Regions from separate parts of the Christensenella massiliensis genome, predicted to be linked through region 3. Evidence: riboswitches for the same ligand, from Rfam matches in the RefSeq annotation. Region 3 holds a riboswitch; each other region holds the start of a gene.

Evidence for each region. Region 3 has a riboswitch for cobalamin ahead of PUP29_RS09590 (ribonucleoside triphosphate reductase). Riboswitches for the same ligand answer to the same signal wherever they lie in the genome.
Region 1: it holds a riboswitch for cobalamin, as region 3 does, so the genes downstream of both, PUP29_RS04510 (ABC transporter substrate-binding protein) here and PUP29_RS09590 (ribonucleoside triphosphate reductase) in region 3, are expected to answer to the same signal.
Region 2: it holds a riboswitch for cobalamin, as region 3 does, so the genes downstream of both, PUP29_RS08030 (homing endonuclease associated repeat-containing protein) here and PUP29_RS09590 (ribonucleoside triphosphate reductase) in region 3, are expected to answer to the same signal.

The regions. Positions count from the first base shown of each region.
Region 1 covers NZ_CP117826.1:938,322-941,594, reverse strand. The annotation lists gene argB (acetylglutamate kinase) at 1-396, opposite strand, end outside; gene argC (N-acetyl-gamma-glutamyl-phosphate reductase) at 443-1,477, opposite strand; cobalamin riboswitch at 1,654-1,869, shown strand; gene PUP29_RS04510 (ABC transporter substrate-binding protein) at 2,001-2,975, shown strand; gene PUP29_RS04505 (FecCD family ABC transporter permease) at 2,992-3,273, shown strand, end outside.
Region 2 covers NZ_CP117826.1:1,669,561-1,672,833, forward strand. The annotation lists gene PUP29_RS08025 (DUF4430 domain-containing protein) at 1-1,356, opposite strand, end outside; gene PUP29_RS08030 (homing endonuclease associated repeat-containing protein) at 1,331-1,684, opposite strand; cobalamin riboswitch at 1,807-2,035, opposite strand; gene PUP29_RS08035 (class I SAM-dependent methyltransferase) at 2,352-2,954, opposite strand; gene PUP29_RS08040 (metal-dependent transcriptional regulator) at 3,090-3,273, opposite strand, start outside.
Region 3 covers NZ_CP117826.1:1,973,995-1,977,267, reverse strand. The annotation lists gene PUP29_RS09590 (ribonucleoside triphosphate reductase) at 1-1,958, opposite strand, end outside; cobalamin riboswitch at 2,080-2,245, opposite strand; gene PUP29_RS09585 (EFR1 family ferrodoxin) at 2,580-3,273, opposite strand, start outside.

The DNA.
Region 1 (3,273 bases), 1.0 Mb from region 3:
GCCGTCGATACCGCAGAGGCCGATGGCAGACGCGCCCATACCGTTCAGCTTGGCGACGATCTCTTTATTGATTTTCCCGGTAAGCACCATCTGTACGACTTCCATCGTTGCGTCGTCCGTCACGCGCAGGCCATCGACGAAGTTCGGCTTGATGTCAAGTGAGTCAAGCATGTGATTGATGTCCGGCCCGCCGCCGTGTACGAGGATGGGATTCATGCCCACGAACTTCAGGAGGGTAACGTCCTCCATGATCTTCTGCGTAAGCTCATCGTGCATCATGGCTGCGCCGCCGTATTTGATAACGATCGTTTTTCCAAACAGACGCTGGATATAAGGCAGAGCCTCGATCAGCACATGAGCACGTTCCAGATATTTTTCCATTTTTTGATCTTCCATACTATTCACCATTTCCTTTAATAAGAGGCGGCAATACCGCCGGTAGTTACAGATACCATGCCGTCCGGGGCAGCCCCAGCGTTTCATCTAAGCCGTTCATGAGATTAAAATTCTGGATCGCCTGTCCTGCGGCGCCCTTGATGAGATTATCAGTACAGGAAACGATAATGATCCTTCCGGTACGCTCCGAGAGTTCAAAACCGATCATGCAGTTGTTGGAGCCGACTACATATTTCAGCTCAGGCAGCTTTCCGTGCGGCAGAACGTGTGTGAAAGGGGCGTCCGCATAGTAGCTTTCGTATACTTTGGAAATTTGCTCCGCGGTAACGCCCTCCGCGAGCTCTGCGTAAATCGTCGCGAGAATGCCGCGTTTGACGGGCAGGAGATGCGGTGTGAACAGGAGGCAAATATCCTTGCCGGAGAGCTTGGAGAGCTGCTCCTCGATTTCCGAGGTATGCCTATGCAGCGGTACGGAATATGCTTTGAAGTTATCCGCCGTTTCACAATAGGAGAAAGCGAGCTTTTCTTTCCGGCCCGCTCCGGTCACACCGGATTTCGCGTCGATCACGATACCGTTTTCCCGAATGACGCCCTCCGCAAGCAGCGGCGCGAGCGCCAAAATACTCGTCGTCGTATAACAGCCCGGATTGGCTGTAAAAGAGGATTTTTTCACATCGTCTCCGAAAAATTCGGGCAGTCCGTAAACGGCGGAAGCATTTTCCTGCTTCGCGGTATGCGGGATACCATACCATTTTTCATAAATATCGGTATCGTCATAGCGGAAATCCCCCGAAAGGTCGATGACCTTGTGCCCGGACGCAAGCAACGCGGGCGCGGCCTTGAGAGACTGGCCGTGCGGCAGACAGAGAAATACGAAATCACCCGCATCCGGACCGCTTTCCTCTCCGGTGAGCCCGACGCTTTGGTTCGGAATAAAATTTGCATAGATATCTTTCATCTCTTTTCCGGCAAAGCTTTTGGATACAGCCTTATTGATATGCACGTCCGGGTGCGCAGAAAGGAGGCGCAAAAGCTCCGCGCCCACATAGCCGGTCGCCCCGATCACGCTGACATTTACCATAATAAAAACAACTCCTTTTGTAGGGGAACCGTTTTGCGTGCCCCTGAATTTCAAACTGATATTAATAATTATACATTCAAATGAATAATTATGCAATAGGGGTTATAAGAAAATAGTGCCAAATAAGAGAGAAAATTCCATTGTATGAAAAATTTTTTTGTGATATATTTTAAAACATAAATAAAATCGATTTTGGTGCCGGGAAACCGGATAATAGGGAAAGCGTATGCCGCTGCAGCCCACCGCTGCCGTGTGACGGAGCAACTGCGCCGGACTGGAAACAGACTGGAGCTTGCGGGAAACCGTATAAATGCCACTGGCCAAAAGGCCGGGAAGGCGCGCAGGATGCGATGAAGTCAAGCCGGAAAACCTGCCGAATCGTGAAACGATGTTTTTTTCTTCGGCGGGGAGAAAGGAAAACGCACAGTGCCTTTTCTGCTGTTTAAGCCGGAAAGGTATTTTTATGTACGCAGGCCGCGCCCGGGAAAAGCAAGCAGTTACTATTTTATACAGGAGGACAGTTATGAGGAAAAGATGGATCGCACTATTTTTGTGTGTCGTGCTCTGCGCTGCGGCGCTTGCGGGGTGCGCTGCGCAGCCGGCGGAAGAAACAGGAACGCCGGAGACGTCTGAAAGCCCGGAGGCAAGTGTTTCCGCTGAAGCGGCTGAACCTTCCGGAACGGCAGAGGCAGACGGCGTGACCGTAACAGATATGGCGGGAAATGAAGTGACGGTCAAAAAGGCAGACAAGATCGTTTCCCTTACGCCCGCGGGTACGGAGATCGTATGCGCGCTCGGCGCGGCGAAGCAGCTCGTTGGGGTGGACGCATATTCGGATTATCCGGAGATTACGGAGTCTATAGAGGTCGTCGGTGATTTCAACGGACCGGACGTGGAAAAAGTGGCGTCTCTTGAGCCTGACGTTGTGCTGGCAGGAACCGGCTTGCAGGAAGATGCTGTCGCCCAGCTTCAGGAGCTCGGGATCGCGGTCGCAGTCGTAGAGGCGACGACGTTTGACGAAATATCGGGTTCGATCGAACTGATCGGAGAGATCATCGGCGCGCAGGAAGAGGCCCAAACGGTGATTGGAGAGATCGACGCTGCGGTAGAAGAAGCGCAGGCGAACCAGCCGGCGGAAAAGAAAACTGTTTATTACGTCATGAGCTATGGTGAAAACGGCAACTGGACGAGCGGCCCGGGAAGCTTCATCAACACGATGATCGAGCTTGCAGGGGGAAAATGCGTGACGGAGGACGCCGAATATCCGTGGATCGAATATCCGGTGGAGGACCTTGTGGTCGCAAATCCCGACATCATACTCGTAGGAGAGACGATGGGAAGTGAAGCGGACGGATTGGCGCAGGCGCAGGGCTATCAGGACCTTGACGCGGTCAAAAACGGAAAGGTCTATGAGATCGACGCGAACGTGTTCACACGTCCCGGTCCGCGGATCGCGGAAGCGATTGCGCAGCTCAGCGAGATCTTAAACGAACAATGATCCGGCGGAACAGGATATGAAAAAAAGGACTGTAAAATTCGGAATACTTCTTTCGGCGCTCATCATAGGCGGCATAGCCGCCTTTGTGTGCGCCTTTTTCATTGGAAGCTCCGGGTTTTCGGTCGCAGAATTCGGGCGGATCATAGACGGCTCTGCCTCACAGACCGTATATAATATTTTCCTGAATATCCGGCTCCCGCGCGCGGTGGGAGCATTTCTTGTCGGTGCGGCGCTTGCCGTTTCCGGCTGCTGCCTTCAGGGCGTATTTAAAAACCCAATGGCAGATTCCTTTGTGCTC
Region 2 (3,273 bases), 300 kb from region 3:
AAGATCCGCCCCATAGCCCTCGCACGTATAGTTCCATACGATGGAATCCCCGTTTTGCACTTTATATTCCGAGCAGCCGTAATTCGGATACCACCCGTTCACCTGATACATCCAGCCCGACTGGTTCCCGCAGTCGAACTCATACAGGTTGCCTATGCCCTCTACATAATAGCTGTTATACATCGGCGTCCACGAATACTCGAGCTGGATGCCCGCAAGCGAGCACGCGCGCTTCAAAACGTCGAACACCGTTTCTCCCTCGCTGAATTCGAGGGTGGACGCGGCGAGGATCGTACCGTTCGCGGGCACATATTTGTTTTTGCCCTCCGCGAGGTCCTCCATGTGGTCTAATATCGTATTGCAGCGGATGGCGATGGTGCAGGTGGGATTCGCGGGAAGCCCCGCATCCGCATTTCCTGCATTTCCGGATGAGCCGCTGCCGCCCGTTCCTCCCGATGCGCCGCCGGAGGACCCGGAGCCGCCTGTGCTCCCGGAAGCGCCGCCCGCAGCGCTGCTTCCCGTACCGCTGGCGGAGCCTCCCGTTCCATTCTGATTGTTCTGCCGCTGCTCTTCGATCTGCTGTGCTTTTTCCTGTTCGGCCTGCTGCTGCTTAAGCGCGGAGCGCAGCTGTTCCTCCCGCTCCGCCGCAAGCGCATCAAGCTCACCGTTCGTAAAGCACAGCGTTTTCGTTTCGTTCGCCGCGCGCACCTGCCCGATGTCAAAATCGTTCAGCGCCGCGAGAGAAAGCGCCGCGACCGACGGCGCCTGACCATCCGCATAGAGCGACACAGCCTGCCCGGCCGAGACCTCTATGCCGCCCGCGCTTACGCTGTTTTCGTAGACATACACGTTCGCGCTGCCCGCAGGGGCGCTGGCGGAGAATACGCCGGAGGCGGCGGTCACGTCCGTTTCAAGCTCCGCGAGCCGCAGGGTGAACGCGCCGTCCGTATTTACAAAGGCTTCTCCGTTTGTAAGCTCTATCGAAAAGCCGTCCTCCCCGATGCGTACCACGGCCTCGGTGTTCTGGTTCAGGCTGACCGCGCCTGCGGGCAGCGCAAGCTCTACAGAAGAGCCGTTGAGCGTCTCGATGATGTCGCCGTCCCGCAGCTTCGTGCCGTCCTCAAGGGAATAGGCGATCCCCTCCCGCTCGATGTTGGCGCTGCCGGTCTTATTTTCCGCGGTCACCGCTTCCGCAGCCACAGCCGCAGTTCCGCCCTGTGCCGTCTGTCCGCCGCCGTCGAACCATCCCTGCAGGCTGCCCGCGATCATGACCGCGCCAATCACGATGACGGCTGCCGCAACCGCCATAATGACGTTGAAAGCGGTTTTTTTAGCGGTTTTTGTTCCTGTTTTCATATCTCTTCTTCTCCTTCGGGGGCTTCAGCCCCGCCGCCCGCAGAGCAGACGGCCAGTTTTTGAATCTCATACGCAAAAAAATATGATAGACCGGAAACACCTCCCGGCGGTTGGGATTTCTGCCGAGCTCCGCCGCCCGGCTGCGCAGAATGCCGAGAAGCGCCTCGTCGTCCATTTCCCGGTAAAGAGAAGCAAACCGCCGGATGCATGCCTGCCGGTAGAGGTTATATTTTTCCGCACGTTCCCGGTCCATATTGCGAAATGCGCCCGCTTTTTCCCATTTTTTCCATTTTTCGGCTTCCTGCCTGCACGCTTCTATTTGATCCATTTTTCCGTCTTTCCTTCCGGTATACGCAGACAAATAAAAAACCGCGGCGAATGCGATCCGCCGCGGCCGTATTCCCGCGAACAATAAAAAGACCCCTGCGCAAACGTTCCGGCGCCCGCCCGTCTTTTTTTCGTCTCTTTGTAGGTCTTCTGACTTACGCCTGTGAAAACAGCTTCTGTTGTTTTCGCGTCAGGCACCCTGCCTTCCCGGTCTCCCAGTGACTGGCTTTCGCCAACGGATGCTTGCCTCAGCGCTTACAGCGGCGGATTCCGTTTGGGACTTTCACCCAATTCCCTTGTCCATCCCCGCGCGCAAACGCACACCGCGGGGCCACAAAGCTACTTTATGAATATTTCGAAAAGGTCTCGCCGCTGCGCGGCCGGACGCTTTCCGTGCTTGCGGCGGTTTTACTGTGCGCAGAGCGCACGGCCGTAAAGCCGCCGGTGATTTACGATCTGTTTATGCTTTTGCGCACAAATAGAATACCAGACGTTATTCGTATGATCTGCGCGCAAACGTCTCTGTGTTCAGGAAACAGCCTTCCTGAACGGGCGCCCCATCCTGCGGAACGCTGTATTTATATTAGCATATTCTGTGAAACCGTATATTGAACTATTCTATTTTGCTTTGTATTTTTTTATCGACATCAGCTGTTCCGCTCTGCCGTTCATGCGCGGGCGGTGAGGCAGATCCATTCCTTTCTGCCCTGCCGGAGGACAGGCTCCGAAAATCCTGCCCTTTGCAGCAGGCTGCGGAGCTCTTCTCCGGAATAGACCGTCATTCCCCCGATGCGGCTCGTCCATGTGGCGTCGGCCGGGTCGCTTCCCTCGCATACGATGAGGAACATCCCGCCCGGCCGCAGGACCCGGCGCACCTCGGCAAAGGCGCGCGCGGGCTCCGGCCAGAAATAGACGGTCTCGAATGCGGTCGCCGCGTCGAACGCGCCGTTTTCGTAGGGAAGCGCGCTTACGTCTCCCTCCCGCACCGCACACCGCGTTCCGAGAAGCGCCTTGTTTTTCCTGCGGCTCATCTTTACGCTTTCCGGGGAATAGTCGACGCCCTCCACAAAGCTCTGCGGCCACAGCCGGAGCATACGCGCAATGTTCGCGCCGCCCCCGCACCCGATGTCGAGAATGCACGCGTTCTCCGCCGCCCGAAGATAGGTCATGCCCCATGCGGAAAGCGGCGCGTGCCCGCGGTTCATGCCCCGCAGGATCATCCGCCCCCAAAAGCCCTCCGGCTTTCGTGTGTTCTGAAAGATACTTTTCATCGTTTTTGCTCCTCGCATTTTGCGGCCTGTCATCATCCGTTCCGCTTAGGCCGCTCGGTTTAGCGCGCGGAAAAACACCGCCGCTTATCTCTGCTTTCTGCGGCTGCGCCTGCCCTCCGGCCGAAAAACAGGCTTCTATTCCGAGAAAGAGCTTTTCAGCTTCTCAAAGCTCTCGTCGCTGATCGCATGCTCGATGCGGCAGGCGTCCTGTTCGGCGGTCTTGGGGTCCACCCCCGCTTCGGTCAGCCGCTGCGTGAAAAAGCAATGGCGTTCATAGACCTTCTGCGCAAGGCGAAGCCCCTTTTCGGTCAATTCAAGG
Region 3 (3,273 bases):
AACTGCTCGCCGTCAAGATAGCCGTGCTCCTGACAGATCGAGAATGTAGGCGTAAGCGAGAGATACGGCAGCTTGTAATGAGTGAACACCTTGCGGATGAGGCTTTTCGCCACCTCGATGTCGGGAATGCGCTCGCCGAGATAGAGGTGCAGCACGGTTCCTCCCGTATACAGGCTTTGCAGCTCGTCCTGCAGGTCCATCGTTTCAAAAATGTCGTCCGTGAAGCCGACCGGAAGCTGTGTGGAATTGGTATAATAGGCCACGTCCCCGCCGCCCGCGCAGATGATGTCAGGATATTTCTTTTTGTCCAGCTCCGCAAGGCGGTAGCTCGTGCCCTCCGCAGGCGTTGCCTCAAGATTGTAAAAATGTCCCGTTTCTTCTTGTATCTCTGTCATCAGGCCGCGCATATAGTTCATCACGGATATTGCGAATTCCTGCCCTTTTTCGGTCGTCAGGTCCGTGCCGTCCCCATAGAAATTGAGCAGCGCTTCGTTCATGCCGAGAATGCCGATCGTATTGAAATGGTTGTACCAATATTGCCCGGTACGCATCTTCACGTTGCGCAGATAGTGCGCCGAAAACGGATACAGCCCCCGCTCCGTCTGATGCTCGATCATCTTGCGCTTGATCTCAAGGCTGTTTTTCGCCAGCATCACCATCTGCCACAGGCGCGCCTTGAATTCTCCCTCGGATTTTGAAAGATAGCCGATGCGCGGCAGGTTGATGGTCACGACGCCGATCGAGCCCGTCATGGGGTTCGAGCCGAAAAGCCCGCCCCCGCGCTTGCGGAGCTGTTTGGTATCGAGCCGCAGGCGGCAGCACATGGAAAGCGCGTCCTCCGGCGAAAGATCGGAATTGATATAGTTTGAAAAATACGGGATGCCGTATTTGCAGGTGATCTCCATAAACCTGTTCACCACCGGGCTGTCCCAGTCAAAATCGTTCGTCACGTTAATGGTCGGGATCGGAAAGGTGAATACCCGTCCGTGCGCGTCTCCCTCGAGCATCACCTCGCAGAAGCACTCGTTGAACAGATCCATTTCCTTCTGGAACTCCCCGTACGTCTCACGCTGGATCTTTCCCCCCACGATCACAGCCTCGTCCTTTAACGTACGCGGAACGACGATATCAAAGGTAAGGTTCGAAAACGGGCACTGGAAGCCCACGCGCGTGGGAACGTTGATATTGAAAATAAACTCCTGCAACGCCTGCTTGACCTCTTTTTTGGTCATGCCGTCATAGCGGATAAAAGGCGCGCAATAGGTGTCGATAGACGACCACGCCTGCGCGCCCGCAGTCTCTCCCTGCGTAGTGAATGTGGAATTCACCACCTGTCCCAAAAAAGAACGCAGATGTTTGGCCGGAGAGGACTCCACCTTGCCGGGTACGCCGCCGAATCCGTCCGCGAGCAGCTGCTTTAGATCCCAGCCCGCGCAGTATGGACCGAAAAATCCAAGGTCATGGATGTGAAACGCGCCGCTCGTGTGCGCCTCGCGTATCTCCTGCGGATAGACCTCGTGCAGCCAATACTGCTTTGTGAATGTTTCGCGTACATAGTTGTTCATACCGTTGATGGATTTCTGCGTGTTCGCGTTCTCCTTGATCTGCCAGTCCTTATCGTCAAGATAGTCGGAAAACATATCGATCGTCGCGCCGATGAGGGCGTTGCTTTCCCTTGCCGCGCGGCGTTTTTCACGGTAAAGGATATAGGCCTTCGCTGTCTTTGCGTGTCCGCGCTCGATCAGCACCTTTTCCACAAGATCCTGTATCTCCTCCACGTCCGCGGTCTCCGTTTTCAGGCGCAGGTTCGCAAGGTCCACCACCTCGCCCGAAAGCTTCTGCGCCGTGTCGAAGTCGTCTCCGCCCACGGCAGTCACAGCGTTGAAGATAGCCCAAGTGATCTTTTCCTTCTGGAAATTTTCCGTGCTTCCGTTTCTTTTTCTGATTTTTGTGATCATCGCGTTTCCTCCTCCGGGATATTCCGGATGCGCGCATACAAAAATAAGCGCGTATCCTTTACGCGCCGAGGTGCAGACTCCTCTCGTTTTGCTCAAAAAACGTTCTTCGTTGCCATACCTCGCGGCGCTTTCATTTCGAACGGGATATTCTGGCTCAAGCCTCAAACGCGCCGCACGCCTTCCCAGTTCCTTTTCCCAGTGGCTTCCGTGCATTGCTCGGCTCATACAGCGGCGGGACCGCGCGGGATTTTCACCCGTCTTCCCCCATCCGAAATACAATATGATGTGGTAAATATTTTAAAAATACGTATATATTGTATTGCTTCTTCTCCATAAAGTCAACCCCGGGGCCCATTTTCCTCAAAAGCAGTTTTCTTTGTCCAGCAAAAAAACGCCTTGAAAAGGCGCTTCAGTCTGTCGATAAGCCCTTGGTCGGCTTTTTTCTAAGCTTCTTGCAGCGGAGCGCCCTTAAGCCCTCTCTCGCAGCGGTTTTGAGGCCGTGTGTTCTGCGCGCAGTAAAAGCGCTGCAAACTCAAAAAAGCGCCTGTCCGCGCAGCAGCATGGCTTTTCCGATAAGCCCGCTTTCGGCTCTTACACGCTTCCTCCCGGGAACGGTCTCCATTAAGGCAGAAATAGCCTCGCCTCTTTTTCCGTTTTCGTAAGCTCCTTTTCCAGCTTATGCTTTACCATACTATAGACCGGGCCGCCTACCCTGCGCGCTCCCGCAGGGCAGGCGCGTACGCACACAAGACAGCGGATACATTTCTTCGCATCCGTCTCCCGCGGAGCCTCCGCCGTGATCGCCCCTGACGGGCATATCCGCACGCATGTTCCGCAGCCGGTGCAGCTTTTGTCTCCCTTCGGCGTGAACGGCGCCACAGTAAACGACCGGTACGGCCGGTCTCCGGGCAAAGAAAGCGGCTTTGCATCCTTTGCTTCCATAAATTCCCGTATCTCCCTGCCAAATGCTTCCGCGATCGTGAGGTCCTCTTCATTCGGTCGTCCTGCCGCGATTTTCGGGGAAAAGGTATGCTGCGCAACGAACGCGCAGGCCGCCGCGCCATAAAAGCCCTGTTTTTCACACAGATCGGAAAGTTCCAAAAGCGCGTCGTCGAATTCCCGGTTGCCGTAAACGACGACAAACACCGCAGGCGTATGGCTCGCCGTAAGGCCGCGCAGCAGCTCGTCCGGCAGCTGCGGGATCCGTCCGTAATAAACGGGAACGCCGATCACCGCAATCTCATCCGGTGAAAACAGATGCTCCTTTGCCCGTGTTTCCCGGTTCGTCAGGTCAATCTCGCGGAAATCATCCGCT